DNA from 3 places in the Streptomyces sp. NPDC056738 genome. Region 1 is predicted to be linked to each of the others. Evidence: riboswitches for the same ligand, from Rfam matches in the RefSeq annotation. Region 1 holds a riboswitch; each other region holds the start of a gene.
The links. Region 1 has a riboswitch for cyclic di-AMP ahead of ACFRIC_RS03290 (NlpC/P60 family protein). Riboswitches for the same ligand answer to the same signal wherever they lie in the genome.

Region 1 (5,358 bases):
CGGAGGGGTCGTACGAACCGGGTCCGGACGCTCCCCACACGCACGGGCTGCCGATCTGGGCACGGGCGAAGGCGACCGCCTCGGCGGCCCTGCTGTCGTGGCCGACGACCGGCGGGGCGGCGGCTGCGCCGGCGACGAGGCTGTCGATGTCGAACCCGGGGCTGGTGCCGGCGGCCCCGGGAGCGGCGGGCCACGCCTGCTGGTTGCCGTTCGGCCGCAACGACTGCCGCCAGGCGTCGTCGACCGGCGGGGGCGGCGGCTGGTTCGCGGGGGGCATCGGGGCCGACGGGTAGGCGGCGGGTGGCGGGGTGGCCTCGTACGCGGGCGGCTGCGGTGCCGGCTCGCTCACCGGAGGCATGGGGGCCTGCTGGTAGGCGGCGGCGCGCGGCGCCGTCTCGTACGCCGGGGGCTGGGGCGCCGGCTCACTCACCGGAGGCATCGGGGCCGGCTGGTACCCGCTGGGCCGCGTCGGCTTGTCGTACGACAGCGGCAGGAGCACGGAGGTGTACTCCGGGGCCGGGGCGGGCGCTTCGTACCCGGGGGGCAGGATGACCGCCTTGGGCTGGGCGGCCGGGGGCGCGGGCTCGTACGGCCGGGGCATGGAGCCCGTGTCGAAGACCCCGGGCGCGGGCGCGGCCTGCGGAGCCGCCTCGTACGCGGCCGGCTGGGGCGCCGCCTGGAACGCGGGCGCCTGGGCGACCGACGGGAACGTGCCGGTCTGAGCGGCGGACGGGAACGGGGCGGCCTGCGGAGCCGACGGGAACGCGGTGGGCTGGGCGACCGACGGGAACGAGCCCGACTCACCGACCGCCGGGAAGGTGCCGGACTGGCCGACCGCCGGGAAGGAACCGCTCTGGCCGACGGCCGGGAACGAACCTGTCTGGCCGACAGTCGGGAAGGAACCCGTCTGACCGACCGAGGGGAACGAACCGGTCTGGCCGACGGACGGGAAGGAGCCGGTCTGACCGACGGACGGGAAGGTGCCGGACTGGCCGACCGCCGGGAACGAACCGGTCTGACCGACCGACGGGAAGGAGCCCGTCTGACCGACGGACGGGAAGGAACCGGTCTGGGCCACGGACGGGAACGAACCCGACTGACCCACCGCCGGGAACGAACCGGTCTGGCCGACGGACGGGCGGTACTCGATCGCCGGCGCCTGCGCGACGGGCATGCCCTGCCGTGCCGCGTGCCGCGCGATCAGTTCCCGGGCGACGCCGAGCTTGCGCCGGGCGCTCTGCTTCTTGACGTACGGCGAGGACTGCTGCGACGCGGCGGCCGGAGCGGCCCCGGCGCGGAGCCCCGCACGGACCGCCACCTCGGATCCCGGCACCGCCGGAGCACCGCCGGCCGGGAGCGCGGCCACCGGACCGGCGGTCAGCTCCAGGGCGGGCCGCCCACCCGGTTCCGACGTCGGACCGGCGGTCAGCTCCAGCACCGGAGCCGCCGTCAACTCGGCCACCGGCCGGACGAGTTGTTCGAGCTCGTAGATCGTCGGAAGGTCCGAGGAGGATCCCTTGGACCCCTTCGCACCCTCCTTCGGACGGGCACCGGCGCCACCGCGTTCGGGCTTCCTGTCGGCCGGGAGCGAGGCCGGAGCCGAGGGTCCGAACCGGGAACGCGCCCCGTCGAACCACTGCCGCATCAGGTCGTCCTGGGCGGCGTCGGAAACCCCGCTCCCCTGCCCCGGGCCCCGCCGGCCCTGCCTGCGACTGGAGTTCGCCAAGGCGCGGGTCCCGTTGAAGTTACCGGTGGCGAGCTCCGCCTGGTCGTAGAGGGACGAGAGTCTTCGGGCGACTTCTTCGCCACTGGGCGGGGTGCGTTCCGGCGCCATGGAGTGGTGCTCCTTCCGTCGTCCGCCTACCGGGTTAGCTGTCGGGTTCGGGCGGACGATTCCGGAAGGTATGCCCTACGGCCCCTGCCCCGAAAGGCAGTTGACCGATTCACCCCAGGTTCGGTGGGTCCCCGGCTCCCGCTGCCACGAGGACGGGCAGGACTCGGCGGAGGCCGCACCGCCCGGCGAACTTCGCCGGAGGGAGTCGGGCGGCCTGGTCGCCAACTTAGCGAGGGTGTGCACCCGATGTGAAGATCCACGTCCCAGATGTCCGATACATTTTCGTGACCTTCATCGCACCATCCCGCAGCGCGACCGTGAGGACACGGGCCGTACTCGAAAAGGCGGCTGAGCACGGCCGTTGAGGGGACCGGCGCCCGGCGCCCGGTCCGGACCCGCGGGGGACGCGCGGAGCCGAGCCGGATGTGTCGAAAGTGTGCACGGAACTGGCGTTCCCTGGCAGGTCGTTCGACATCGGCGGCGCCCTTTGGTCATACCTTGACCGGTTCTGGCCGAGCTGGCCGGATCACCGCTGGGACCACGTGCCGCCCGTACCGTCGATGCACGTCAGACCACGCGAGCGAGTCGAGGATCCCCACGTGCACGATGCGCCGATCTATGCCCAACTCATCTCCGAACGCGGTGACATACCGACACTCGTGCGAAGCGAAGCACGTCGGCTGCAACGCGATTTCGAGTGGATCCTGAGCTGGGATCCGTCGTCGGGCGTCCCGCTCCCCTCCTCCGCCGCGCGCCCGGCGTCCGGTTCGCGCCGCGCCTTCTCCCCCGCCCCCGACCCCGACGACCGACTCGACACACCGGGCTCGGGCAACTGAGGTGGGCGCACTCTAGAGAACGTCCGGCTCCCCGCCCGGTCGTTCGGCGGGGAGCGGGTCGAGGCCGTCGCGGATCCGGGTCACCAGCTCGGCTACCGTCGCAGCCGTGGCGCGGTGCCAGGTCCGCGCACGGCGGAGCATCGCGTGGTCACCGCCCTCGACCCGCACGGCGCTCGCGGAGGAACCCTCCTCCAGCGCCCGGCGGACGAGGGCGAACGACTCCGCAGGGTCGGTGACCCGGTCCCGGTCCCCGTGGAGCACGATGACGCGTTTGTCCCGCAAGTGGGCCACCGGCTCGCCTTCCGGGCACCAGGGTGCCAGCGCCACCACGGCACGGACCCGCGGCGCGGCCGCGGCCCGCAGCGCCGCGCGCCCGCCCATCGAGTGACCCACGAGCACGACCGGCACCTCCCCCACCAGAGCGGCGAGTTCGTCGAGTGCCCGCAGGACGTCGGCGAGGGGGTCGGCGTCCGCGCCGTTCCATCCCCGGTGCCGGTAGCGCACCTCCCCGACGAAGGTGTCCGCGTCCGGCAGGGCCCGTGTCACGGAGCGCACGAAGGGCCGCATCCGGGCGCGTGCCAGGTTCCACGGCCGCAGCGGAGCCTTGCTGTCGGCGGTGCCGCCGTGCAGGACCAGTACGGCCGCACGCGCCGGTGCCGCGTCCGGACGGGGGGTACGGCAGGGCCGCAGCGCCACGGAGTCGGGGCTCTCCCCGGACCCGGACACATCGTCCGCGGACATCCGCACAGAGCCTCGCATGACACCCCTCCACTCTCGCGGCGCTTCGTGCACGCCTCGCACTGGACCGTGAGGAGGGATCCTCTCACCGGCCACGGGCCCGCCCCAAGCTCACTCCTTGGGCTCGGGCCGCGGGCGGTAGCCGTTGCGCCACTCCTGGTAGAAGCGCCAGAGGCGGGCCGCCTGCGGGCAGCGTCCCGACTCCCGCTGGCACGTGCGGCAGTTGCCCACGTGACTGACGTAGGCGGACTCGGGGGCGTCCCCCGGTTGCGGATTCGGCATGGCCCTCGGCACCCGTCGGCGCGACGCGCACGGGCGCGACGTCGCTTCTGATGCCGTACTTCCGCGCCAAGGGCCCCGGCGGATGCACCTGCCCGGCTGCATCTGCCGGGGCCCCGCTCCGGCGTCAGTCGAGAAGGCCGGCCTCGTACTCCTCGGTCGCGGGGAAGGGCCTGCCGACCAGGGGTCTGCGGACCGTCAGCCGGGCCACCTCGAAGTCCATCTCGGAGGCCTCGGGAGGCGGCGGCGGATGGTAACGCCCCGCGCAGACGGAGAGGTTGACGATGAGATAGGCGTGCCAGGACCTGCCCACTCCGCGCCGGTCGTCGAAGGCCCGGATCCCGTTCACCCACCACACGACCCGGAGGGCGCCGAACTCGACCACGAGGTCCACCCAGGCACCCGGCTGGATCGCCTGGTTGCGGTAGTAGCGGTGGGTGTTGCGCACATGGTTGGACAGTTCCAGCAGGTCGGGGTTGTCGGGGTGGTACTCGAAGACGTCGATCTCCTGACCGCCGTCCCGCCACGTCCAGATCGCCGGCCAGGCCCCCGTCACCGTCGGCAGTTTGACCCGCGCCTCCAGCACGTCCCCGGTGCGGACCATGAACCCGTCCGCGCTGCCCTCGGTGGTCAGCAGACCCGCGTCCCAGTCGCCGTCCGGACGCCTGGTGGCCCGGAAGCGGCCTGTCCGGCTGTAGGAGGGGTCCGTGACCAGATGGTCGAGCTTGCCGTCGTCCGGGTTGACCGGACCGCCGTCGGGATAGGCCCAGGAATGGCCCGCGACCCACTGGCGGGCCGAGGCGAAATCCGCCGTGAAGACGACATCGGACACGGGGCACTCCTCGATGACGGCGTTTCGCGAACGTCCAGGTTCTCCCCGAGCCACGGACATCCACGCCCCGTTCACCCCAACTTGCCACAAAACAACCCATCGGGGTGAACCGGCGGCACTCCGGCGCGCGGCGCCTTCCGCATACCGCGCCCTGACGCCCGCGTCCCGCGCCCCGCACGCCTCGGAGGTCGCACCACGACGCCCGCCGCCCACGCACCGGTTCGGCCGGCTGCCCGGCCGGGCGCCGCATCCCGCGGTCCCGGCCGGGCGCCGCATCCCGCGGTCCCGGCCGGGCGCCGCATCCCGCGGTCCCGGCCGGGCGCCGCCCCGCTACAGGTAGGGGCGGGTGATCAGCTCGATGGCGTGGCCGGCCGGGTCCTTGAAGTAGACGCCACGGCCGCCGTGTTCGTCGTTGATCTCCCCCGGGCGCCGCATCTGCGGGTCGGCCCAGTGCTCGACGCCGTCGGCACGGAGCCGTCGGTACGCGCGGTCGAACAGTTCGTCGTCGATCAGGAACGCGTAGTGCTGCATCTGGATGTCCACCGGCGGCTCGGCGAACTGCAACAGCACGCCGTCCGTGAGCTGGATGTTGGTGAACGGCCCCCAGGACGGCGCTTCCGGCAGTTCCAGCAGTTCCCGGAAGAAGCGCGCCGACTCGTGGCGGTCCTTGGCTGCGACGATGGTGTGGTTGAAGGTGACTGTCATACGGCTGACCTCAGCAGTGCTCGACACGGGAGACGGACTCGCGGTGCACGAGCACGGGGAGGTCCACGCGCCGGGCCGGGTCGGTGCCTTCGGCACGCCCGTCGCGCGATCAGCCCTCCACCGGATTGCCGATC
Region 2 (5,358 bases), on a different contig from region 1:
ATCCGGCACGGCGGCGGGCCGAGGGGCGGGGTGGCCCGGTCGGTGAAGAAGATGCGCGGGTATCTCGCCGAGCTCATCCACCGCAAGCGCGAGGCCCTGACCGTGGAGCCCGAGCCCGGCGAGGACCTCATCTCCGGTCTCATCCGCGCCTCCGACCACGGCGAGCACCTCACCGAGAACGAGGCCGCCGCCATGGCCTTCATCCTGCTGTTCGCCGGGTTCGAGACCACGGTCAACCTCATCGGGAACGGGATGCACGCCCTGCTCACCCACCCCGGGCAGCGGGAGCGGCTGCAGGCCTCCCTCGCGGCCGGGGAGAGCGGACTGCTGGAGACCGGCGTCGAGGAACTCCTGCGCTTCGACGGGCCCGTCGAACTGGCCACGTGGCGGTTCGCGACCGAGGACGTGCGGATCGGCGGGCAGGACATCGCGGCCGGCGACCCCGTGCTCGTGGTGCTCGCGGCGGCCGACCGCGACCCCGAACGCTTCGAACAGCCCGACACGCTCGATCTGTCACGACGTGACCTTCAGCACTTGGGCTACGGCCACGGCATCCACTACTGCCTGGGCGCGCCGCTCGCCCGACTGGAGGGGCAGACCGCCATCGGTACGCTCCTCAGCCGCCTTCCCGACATCCAACTCGCCGGAGATTCGGCCGATTTGCGCTGGCGCGGAGGGCTCATTATGCGCGGATTGCGCACGCTTCCGGTGGAGTTCACCCCGGTCAAATAGGACGCGATCGGTGCAACGGCGACCCTTCGGCGGTCGTGCCGAAGCGGTGATTCCGCATACCGGAACAAGGCCTCTGGGGCCACCGGAACATGACGCTCCGTCAAATCCGTGATCTTCACGTGATCAGTACTGCATCGACTTGTAACCAGCGTTCGAGTGCGACTACCTTCACCCATCAACAACGCGGCACCTGCGCCACTCGTTCAGCAGGAGTCGCCGTGCTCCCCGTTGTCGCTCGAAAGGCTCTCGCATGCTCTCCGGGAACGGCCGTCACCGTCGCCCTCGCCAGGCCCCGGCTCTCATCGTCGCCGCAGGGGTGACCGGATCCGCGATCGTCATCCCCCTGCTCGCCGCGGCGAGCGCGAACGCGGCCGACGGGACCACCTGGGACCGGGTGGCACAGTGCGAGAGCGGTGGCGCGTGGAGCGCCGATGAAGGCAACGGCTACTACGGCGGCCTCCAGCTCGACCAGGACAACTGGGAGGCCCACGGCGGCCTCGAGTACGCCCCGACGGCCGACCAGGCCAGCCGCTCGCAGCAGATAGCCGTCGCCGAGAAGGTGCTCGCCGACTCGGGCCTCGCGGCCTGGCCGACGTGCGGGCCGCTCTCGGGTCTCAGCAAGACCTCCGCCGGGGTCAGCGTCGACACGGGCGTGGCCGGCGACTCGTCGAGCACCGGCAACGACTCGGGTTCGTACATCTCGTCCGGTCTGGCGACGTCGCCCAGCTCGTCCCCTTCGAGTGATTCGTCCGGTTCGACCGACTCCTCCGGCACGGACGACAGCTCCGCCACGCCCAGCGCCTCGCAGAGCTCCGACGGCGCCGACGCGACGGCCGACAAGAGCGACAAATCGGCCAAGTCGGGACATAAGGAAGCCTCTTCGGCCCCGTCCGCCTCGGCGAGCGCCGGCACCGGGCGGCACCGTGCCGGGGGTGCCGCGGAGAGCACGGCCGACAGCCGCACCGACGGGTCCACGGGGCGTCATGCCGCGAGCCCCGAGGCCGACGCCCCCGACACCGAGTACGTCGCAGAGGTCATCGGGAACCTCTGGACTGTTTCCGACGCCCTTGGCCTCGAAGGCGGATGGGGCGATCTGCCCACCGTGGACGCGGCGCCGGCCGACAGCGGTCCGGGCCTCGTCGTCCCTGGTCGAAGCATCGCGGACACGGCCGAAACGGTGCAGAAGTAGCGGGAGTTCGCGTCACGGTTCGCTGTGGAATGTCCTATTTGGCGCAAGTGAGAGATGGGTCTCAGAAGCCCTGATCGTCTTTGAAATTCCGGCAATCGACTGCTTACGGTCGTCACCGCTCGCCACAGCGGGCCCCGACGGTCGCAACGCCGAATCCTGCCAACGGCCGTACGGGAACAGTCGTCGCGTCATGCGCCGTCGGCAGGAGCGGGGGACCCAAGGTAAGTGCCGGGTCCGGGAGTCGAGAGACACCCGGGAACGGCTTGGGGTGAAGCCGCGTGCCGGACGTCCTGGAGACAGGACCGAGGGCATGCGGCCGGGCAACTCATTCGGCCCGAACCCGACAGCTCACCTCGCAGGCGTCGGTGAGGGGATCTCTCCATGCTGTTCTCCAGCAAGGGCAAGCACCGCCGCCCGAACAAGGCCACCCGTGTCGCCACGCTCGCCGGTGTCACCGGCGTCGCCATCGCCGCCCCGCTGATGGCGGCCGGCAACGCCTCCGCGGCCACCACCTCCGAGTGGGACGCCGTCGCCCAGTGCGAGTCCGGCGGCAACTGGTCGATCAACACCGGCAACGGCTACTACGGCGGCCTGCAGTTCTCGTCCTCCACCTGGGCCGCGTACGGCGGCACCGCCTACGCCTCGACCGCCGACCAGGCCTCGAAGTCCCAGCAGATCACCATCGGCGAGAAGGTCCTCGCCGCGCAGGGCAAGGGCGCCTGGCCCACCTGCGGCACCGGCCTGTCGAGCACCCCGTACGGTGGCGGCTCGGCCCCGGCGGCCCCGTCCACCTCCTCCTCGGCCGGCAGCTCGCAGAGCGCCCCGGCCACCCGGACGACGGAGCAGCCCGCCTCCCGTTCCTCGGAGCGCCCCGCCGCCCAGAAGACCGTCACCACCCCGACCGGCAAGAAGGTCAAGAAGGGCGACGGCGAGTACAAGGTCGTCAAGGGTGACACCCTCAGCTCGATCGCCGAGAAGAAGCACGTCAAGGGCGGCTGGCAGAAGCTGTTCAAGCTGAACAAGGACATCGTCGCCGACGCCGACTTCATCTACCCGGGCCAGCAGCTCCACCTGAGCTGAGCAGCGCGGCACGCCGGTCCACCGGCCGCTTTCGGCGGAGGGCGGCGGTGATTCCGGCACCGCGCCGCGACACCCGGCAGGCAACAGCCCCTCGTGGGGTCTTCGCACGCACCGGAGACCCGCCGAGGTTCCCCGTCCCCACGGGCTCCCCGCTCCGGCGCGTGTTCCCCCGCACGCGCCGGAGCGGGGTTTTTCATTTCTTTTTTTGTTCCGTTCAGGAACAATATGTAGGCTCAGTCCGCTCAAGGGGTGGTCGATCGCCGGCCGATCCCCCTGAGCCGGTTAGGCTCATCCCGCGGGACTGCTGAGCCCCGCGTACCCGCGTCACATCCCATAAGGAGATGCTCGTGCCGTCCATCGACGTCGTCGTAGCCCGGGAAATCCTGGACTCCCGAGGCAACCCCACGGTCGAGGTCGAGGTCGGCCTCGACGACGGCAGCACGGGTCGTGCCGCCGTTCCGTCCGGCGCCTCCACCGGAGCGTTCGAGGCCATCGAGCTTCGCGACGGTGACCCGAACCGCTACCAGGGCAAGGGTGTCGAGAAGGCCGTCCTCGCCGTCATCGAGCAGATCGGCCCGGAGCTCGTCGGCTACGACGCCACCGAGCAGCGCCTGATCGACCAGGCGATGTTCGACCTGGACGCCACCGACAACAAGGGCTCGCTCGGCGCCAACGCCATCCTCGGCGTCTCGCTCGCCGTCGCGCACGCCGCCTCCGAGGCGTCCGACCTGCCGCTCTTCCGCTACCTGGGCGGACCGAACGCGCACCTGCTGCCCGTTCCGATGATGAACATCCTGAACGGCGGCTCGCACGCCGACTCCAACGTGGACATCCAGGAGTTCATGATCGCCCCGATCGGCGCGGAGTCCTTCTCCGAGGCCCTGCGCTGGGGCGCCGAGGTCTACCACACCCTCAAGAAGGTGCTGAAGACCAAGGGCCTGTCCACCGGCCTCGGCGACGAGGGCGGCTTCGCCCCGAACCTGGAGTCCAACCGCGCCGCCCTCGACCTCATCCTCGAGGCCATCAAGGAGGCCGGCTACACCCCCGGCGAGCAGATCGCCCTCGCCCTCGACGTCGCCGCCTCCGAGTTCTACAAGGACGGCAAGTACCTCTTCGAGGGCAAGGAGCGCTCCGCCGCCGAGATGACCGAGTACTACGCCGAGCTCGTCGCGGCGTACCCGCTCGTCTCCATCGAGGACCCGCTGTACGAGGACGACTGGGCCGGCTGGAAGGTCATCACCGACAAGCTGGGCGACAAGGTCCAGATCGTCGGCGACGACCTCTTCGTCACCAACCCGGAGCGCCTGGCCCGCGGCATCGAGGAGGGCTCCGCCAACGCCCTGCTCGTCAAGGTCAACCAGATCGGTTCGCTGACCGAGACGCTGGACGCCGTCGAGCTGGCCCAGCGCAACGGCTTCAAGTGCATGATGTCCCACCGTTCCGGCGAGACCGAGGACGTCACCATCGCCGACCTCGCGGTCGCCGTGAACTGCGGTCAGATCAAGACCGGCGCCCCGGCCCGCTCGGACCGTGTCGCCAAGTACAACCAGCTCCTGCGCATCGAGGAGATCCTCGACGACGCCGCGGTCTACGCCGGCCGCAGCGCCTTCCCGCGCTTCAAGGGCTGACCCCCGCGCGTCTCAGGAAGCGTCATCCGTACGTCCCCGTACCCGGTCCCGTACCGTGTGCGGGGACGTACGCACGTGACGGGCCCGTACGGCGGGCCGGTACTGGGGAGGCGGGACTCATGGCCGTGAAGGACCGGGACCGGTTCTCCACCTCGACCAGGCTGAAGCTGCTCGGCGAGCAGACGGCGGCCAGGGTCTACCGCTCCCAGACCAAGCGGCAGGCGCGCCGCTCCCGGCTCACCGGCCGGGCCGCGCTCCTCGCCATGGTCCTGTGCACCCTGATCGTCGCCCTCGCGTACCCGATGCGGCAGTACGTCTCCCAGCGGGCCCAGATCGGCGATCTGGAGCGGCAGCGGGAGCAGGCCCGGCAGCGGGTCGAGCAGCTCCGCGACCTCAAGGCGCGCTGGCAGGACGACGCGTACGCGAAGCAGCAGATCCGGCAGCGGCTGCACTACGTGATGCCGGGCGAGACCGGCTACGTCGTGATCGACCCGGACGCCGCGAAGCAGTCCCGTGCCGATCGGGGCACCGCCGACCGCCCCTGGTACACCAATGTCTGGGACGGCGTGGACAAATCCGACGCCGCCGACCGCTGACGACCCATGAACTGACCAGAAAGACACGTGACTCACGGCATGGAAACGCCACCGCCCACCACCCCGCGCACCGAGCCCACCGACGCCGACGTCGAGGCCTTCAAGCAGCAGCTCGGCCGGCCGCCGCGCGGGC
Region 3 (5,358 bases), on a different contig from region 1:
CGTCCAGCTTAGACCGGGCCTCCCGCACTCCGCGGGGCGCGAGATCCCGCCTGCAGGCCCCGCACGGCACCCTCGGCCACCTTCCCGTCCGGGCATGCCGCCGTTTCTGCTCTCAGCAGGGCCCTCTTCCGCAGAGACGTACGTCCTGTACATTTTTTACAGACGTCGATCTGAGGAGGCGCGCCATGGACAGCCCGTCCGCCCGCTATGTCCTGCCCGAGTTCACGGAACGCACGAGCGCGGGACACCGGACCCTGGACCCCTACGCGAAGCTGCTCAGCGAGCGGATCGTGTTCCTCGGGACGCCGATCGACGACACGTCGGCGAACGACGTGACGGCCCAGTTCATGTACCTCGAACACCAGGCGCCCGAGCAGGACATCTCGCTGTACATCAACTCCCCCGGCGGCTCCTTCGCCGCGATGACCGCGATCTACGACACGATGCGGTTCGTCACCTGCGACGTCGAGACGGTCTGCCTGGGCCGGGCGGCCTCGGCCGCGGCCGTGCTGGTGGCGGGCGGCACTCCGGGCAAGCGGCTCGCGCTGCCGGGGGCCCGCTTCCTGCTCCACCAGCCGTCGGCGGCCGAGCCGCTCCAGGGCCAGGCGAGCGACCTGCTCATCCAGGCCGAGGAGTTGCTGCGGACCCGTCGGACGCTGGAGGAGATGCTTGGGCGCCACACGGGCCGGAGTCCGGAGCAGGTCGCGGCGGACATCGAGCGCGACAGGATCCTCGACGCGCCGGAGGCCCTGGCCTACGGGCTGATCGACCGGATCGTCCCGAGCCGCAGGTCCGCGCTCGACACGCCCGGCGCGAGGTGAGCGGCCGATGATCCCGGACCTTCCCCCGCTGCCCGCGCTGACCCGCGCGGAGGCCGAACTCATCGACCGCTATCTCGACGTCGTCGACCTCCTCGGCCGGATCAACCCCTCCCGCCCCGGAGACACCTATCGCGGCCTGAGGGCGGCTCAGGCACTGGTCGGCAAGGCGGAGGCCCTGCGGGACGCGCTCACGCTGATGCATCAGCGGGGCGAGAGCGAGGTGCACGCCCCGACGCTGGCGCAGGCCCTGCGGGTGCTCGGCGGAGAGCGGCGGGCGGCCCGGGTCACCGTGCCTCCCGAGTCCGGAAGTTGACGGACACCCACCGACGGGCCGGCCCGCGCCGAAGCGGCATGACGTCCGGACCACGACTCAAACGGACCGGATGGTGTACCCCCTGACGGCGTATTCATCGGTCCCTTCCCTGACCCCTCCGAGTTGCGCAACACGCTGAGTCCGGACGCCGGATGAGCCCCGTCGTCGCAGGTGCGGGCCTCATCGCCGTCCCCAACACGTGCTCGAACGGAGGGGTGTTCACTCGAACAGTCGAGTGGTGAGTAAGCCCACAAAACACCGGTTCCGCTCGGATTTTCCGACTCTGATGAGTGAAGATCCCTTCCGACGACAAGCCCCCGCCACAGCGGCGGGGCGGTCCGGGCGGACGCCGAGTCCTGCCGCCGCCCGGATGCCCGGTCGACAGGAGTGGATCGGCAGGAGTGGAGGACCCAGCTAGACGGGTCGCCGGAACAGTTCCGGGCGGCCCTTGGGGTGAAGCCGCAGCAGCGGCCGGGCAACTTCGCCAGCCCGAATCCGACAGGTCATCCTTCACAGGCGGCTGACGAAGGGTTGCGCATGACTGCGCTCAATCGTGTCCCGTCGCTGTGGACCCGGGCCGGTACGGCCTCGGCGCTCACACTTGCCGCCGTCGGCGGCAGCCTGGTGGTTCCCGGTGTCGCACCAGACGCCGAGGCGGCCACCGTCGCGACGCGGGCACTCCAGGTCGCGGCGTCGAAGCACGGCTCCCCCTACCAGTGGGGCGCCACCGGACCGCACCGCTTCGACTGCTCGGGGCTCACGCTCTACTCGTACAAGAAGGCGGGCAAGAAGCTGCCTCGTACGGCCGCGGCCCAGTACAACAAGACGCACCATGTCTCGGCCTCGCACCGCAAGGCCGGTGACCTCGTGTTCTTCCACTCGGGCCGGAACGTGTACCACGTCGGCATCTACGCCGGTAAGGGAAAGATCTGGCACTCCCCGAAGACCGGGGAAGTGGTGAAGCTCCAGAAGATCTGGACGAGAAGCGTCTGGTACGGCAGGGTCGGCTGACCCTTTCGCCCGGGGCGGCGGACCCTCGCCGCCCCGGCGCGAGCGCCCTCAGGGCCGCTGTGACGCCCTCCCGGCCCCTCGCGGGCCGACCGGGGCCGGGGGCGGCCCTTGTGGGCCGACCATGGCCGCCGCGGCTTTCGTGGGGCCACTGACGACCGCCGCGCCTCAATGGCCGCTGACCGCCGCGGCCTCAATGGGCCGCTGACGACCGCCGCCGCCCCCAAGGGCCATGACGACCGGTCGCCCCGTGGCGGCGTCCCTCAGGGCTCCTGGGGCGGCCACCCGGCCGGCACCGGCTGGACGGGCACCGTCCACGGGAGCTCGATGGAGACCGTCTTGCCGCCCTCCCGGGTCGGTACGACGGTGAGCCTGCCGCCGCATTCGGCGGTGAGCCAACGGATGATCACCATGCCGCGGCCGTTGTCCTGCTGGACGGCCGCGGGCAGCCGCTTCGGAAAGCGCGGATGGCTGTCGGTGACCCCGATACGCAGCCGCTCCTCCCGGTCGAGACGCACGCCGACCGTGAAGGTGGGCGACTGCCCGAACGTGTGCTGCACGGCGTTGGTCGCCAGTTCCGACACGATCAGCCGCACGGTCTCGGCGACGTCGCAGTCCCCCGGCAGGCCCCATTCGGACAGCACTTCGGCGACGAAATTTCGGGCCACGGAAACCGAGACCGGTTCGCTCGGCAGGGTGACGGATGCTTCCTGATGGTCTGCCATGGCGACGTTCGTCCCTTTCCCACGGGACCGGAGCCCGACACTGAGCGGATGGTTCGAGTACGGTCCCGGACTGGTGCTTGCGCCAGACTGCCATTACCGGGCCGGTCGCGGGTGCGATCCACCGAGTAATGCATATATCTGTCGCTCGATGCGGTGAACTCTGCGTCGGCAGAGCGTATTCGGACGACTTGGAAGGAGTAAGGAGAACAGCCATGCAGCACGGTCCCGCGGTGCGCCGCCGCAAGCTCGGAGCCGAACTGCGCGCGCTGCGCGCGGGCACGGGGCTCACGAGCGGGGAGGCGGCCCGCCTGCTCGGCTGGCACCAGTCGAAGGTGAGCCGCATCGAAACCGGCACCAGCGGGGTGAAACCGGCCGATGTGGAACGCCTGTTGCACGCGTACGGCGTCGAGGATCCCGAACTGCGCCGGCTCCTGGTCGTGTTGGCGGGCTCCGAGGTCAACGGCCGCCACCACTGGTGGCACGCGTACCGCGGGGTCCTCCCGCCGGAGTACCGGGACTTCATCAGCCTGGAGTCCGGCGCCAGCGCGATGCGCACCCTGGAGACCTCCGTCGTGCCCGGGCTGCTGCAGACACCGGAGTACGCCCGCGCGGTGACGCGGGCCGCCGTGGACGGACTGGAGGAGAGCAAGCTCGACGCCCTGGTCGAAGTGCGTCTGGCCCGGCAGGACGTGCTGCGCTCGGACCCGCCGCTCGAACTGTCCGCCGTCCTGGACGAGGCCGTGCTGCGCCGTGAGGTGGGCGGCCCCGACGTCATGGCACGCCAGCTCCGCCGGCTGCGGGAGGCCGCCGTGCTGCCTCAAGTACGGCTCCAGGTACTGCCGTTCGCGGCCGGCGCGCACATCGGCGTGACCGGCCCTTTCGTTATCTTCTCATTTCCGAACACAACCGATCTGGATGTGGTTGTTCTCGACCACTTGACGAGTAGCCTCTATCTCGAACGGAAAGAGGACCTCCAGGCATACGCCGAGGCCTTCAACGCCCTTCAGTTCCACGCCCTTTCACCCGAGGACTCGTTGGACTACATCGCCTCGATAGGCGACGACACGTAAGGAGGCACGTCATGTCTGCAATGCCTCGGTACGTACCCTCCAGCACTTCGCTGCTCCATGTGCGCTGGCTGCGCAGCAGTCGCAGTACCGGGATGAACAACTGCGTCGAGACCGCACGCCCGGGCACCGGACCCTGGTCCGGAATGGTCGCGGTGCGCGATTCCAAGAACACGGCGGGACCCGCCCTGCTGTTCACCCCGGACGTCTGGGAGGAGTTCATCACCGGGCTGAACTGACCCCGCACGGTTCACCGCTCCACCGCACCACCGGCCGGCCACCCCTGCATCTGTCCGGCCGAACGCTCCACCCGCTCGTCGATCGACCGCTCCACCGGTTCACCGGTTCCGGCTGATCACGTCCACCGCGTGCTCGATCTGCTCCTCGGTGAGGTCCGCGCGGGCCGTCAGTCGCAGCCGCGAAACACCGTCGGGCACCGACGGGGGACGGAAACAGCCGACGGCGAGGCCCGCCTCGCGACAGTCGGCCGCCCATCGCACCGCCCGTTCGGGGGACGGTGCCCGCACGGAGACGACCGCGGCATCCGGTCGTACCGCGGAGAGACCCTCCGCCGTCAATCGCGCGTGCAGCGCCCTGGCCACCTCGCGCGCCCGCGCGGCCCGCTCCGGCTCACGGCGCAGCAGGCGCAGGGCCGCGAGCGCCGCGCCCGCCGCCGCCGGCGCCAGGCCGGTGTCGAAGATGAAGGTGCGCGCCGCGTTGATCAGGTGGTCGATCACGGCCGCCGGGCCGAGGACCGCGCCGCCCTGGCTGCCGAGCGACTTGGACAGCGTGACGGTCACGACGACGTCCGGGTCCCCCGCGAGCCCCGCGGCGTGCGCGGCGCCCCTGCCGCCGTCGCCCAGGACCCCGAGCCCGTGCGCGTCGTCGACGACGAGGCCGGCGCCGTACTCACGGGACGCGAGCGCGAGTTCGGCGAGCGGGGCCGCGTCGCCGTCCACCGAGAAGACCGTGTCGGAGACGGTGACGGCGGGGCCGTCGTGGGTGCCGAGCGCCTTGCGCACGGCGTCGGGGTCCGCGTGCGGGACGACCTGTGTGGTGCCGCGCGCGAGCCGGCAGCCGTCGATCAGGGAGGCGTGGTTGCCCGCGTCCGAGACGATCAGTGAGCCGTGCGGGGCGAGCGCGGTGACGGCGGCGAGGTTGGCCGCGTAGCCGGAGGACAGGACGAGCGCGGACTCGAAGCCGCAGAAGTCGGCCAGTTCGCGTTCCAGCTCGGTGTGGAGTTCGGTGGTGCCGGTGACGAGCCGGGAGCCCGTGGCACCGCCGCCCCACAGGCGTGCGGCACGGGCCGCGCCCTCGGTGACCTCCGGATGGCGGGCGAGCCCGAGGTAGTCGTTGCTCGCGAGATCGAGGAGCGGGGACTCGGCGGGGCGCGGGCGCAACGTACGCACGAGTCCGGCCCGGCG

Region 2: it holds a riboswitch for cyclic di-AMP, as region 1 does, so the genes downstream of both, ACFRIC_RS29575 (transglycosylase family protein) here and ACFRIC_RS03290 (NlpC/P60 family protein) in region 1, are expected to answer to the same signal.
Region 3: it holds a riboswitch for cyclic di-AMP, as region 1 does, so the genes downstream of both, ACFRIC_RS19180 (C40 family peptidase) here and ACFRIC_RS03290 (NlpC/P60 family protein) in region 1, are expected to answer to the same signal.

The regions. Positions count from the first base shown of each region.
Region 1 covers NZ_JBHTZF010000001.1:792,508-797,865, forward strand. The annotation lists gene ACFRIC_RS03290 (NlpC/P60 family protein) at 1-1,834, opposite strand, end outside; cyclic di-AMP (ydaO/yuaA leader) riboswitch at 1,842-2,013, opposite strand; gene ACFRIC_RS03295 (hypothetical protein) at 2,494-2,670, shown strand; gene ACFRIC_RS03300 (alpha/beta fold hydrolase) at 2,683-3,429, opposite strand; gene ACFRIC_RS03305 (hypothetical protein) at 3,520-3,690, opposite strand; gene ACFRIC_RS03310 (beta-glucanase) at 3,815-4,519, opposite strand; gene ACFRIC_RS03315 (VOC family protein) at 4,850-5,224, opposite strand.
Region 2 covers NZ_JBHTZF010000012.1:255,063-260,420, forward strand. The annotation lists gene ACFRIC_RS29565 (cytochrome P450) at 1-732, shown strand, start outside; gene ACFRIC_RS29570 (transglycosylase family protein) at 1,049-1,921, shown strand; cyclic di-AMP (ydaO/yuaA leader) riboswitch at 2,105-2,298, shown strand; gene ACFRIC_RS29575 (transglycosylase family protein) at 2,303-3,001, shown strand; gene eno (phosphopyruvate hydratase) at 3,343-4,629, shown strand; gene ACFRIC_RS29585 (septum formation initiator family protein) at 4,749-5,225, shown strand; gene ACFRIC_RS29590 (DUF501 domain-containing protein) at 5,265-5,358, shown strand, end outside.
Region 3 covers NZ_JBHTZF010000006.1:483,536-488,893, forward strand. The annotation lists gene ACFRIC_RS19170 (ATP-dependent Clp protease proteolytic subunit) at 186-821, shown strand; gene ACFRIC_RS19175 (hypothetical protein) at 829-1,134, shown strand; cyclic di-AMP (ydaO/yuaA leader) riboswitch at 1,472-1,668, shown strand; gene ACFRIC_RS19180 (C40 family peptidase) at 1,672-2,145, shown strand; gene ACFRIC_RS19185 (ATP-binding protein) at 2,406-2,867, opposite strand; gene ACFRIC_RS19190 (helix-turn-helix domain-containing protein) at 3,080-3,937, shown strand; gene ACFRIC_RS19195 (DUF397 domain-containing protein) at 3,949-4,173, shown strand; gene ACFRIC_RS19200 (8-amino-7-oxononanoate synthase) at 4,273-5,358, opposite strand, start outside.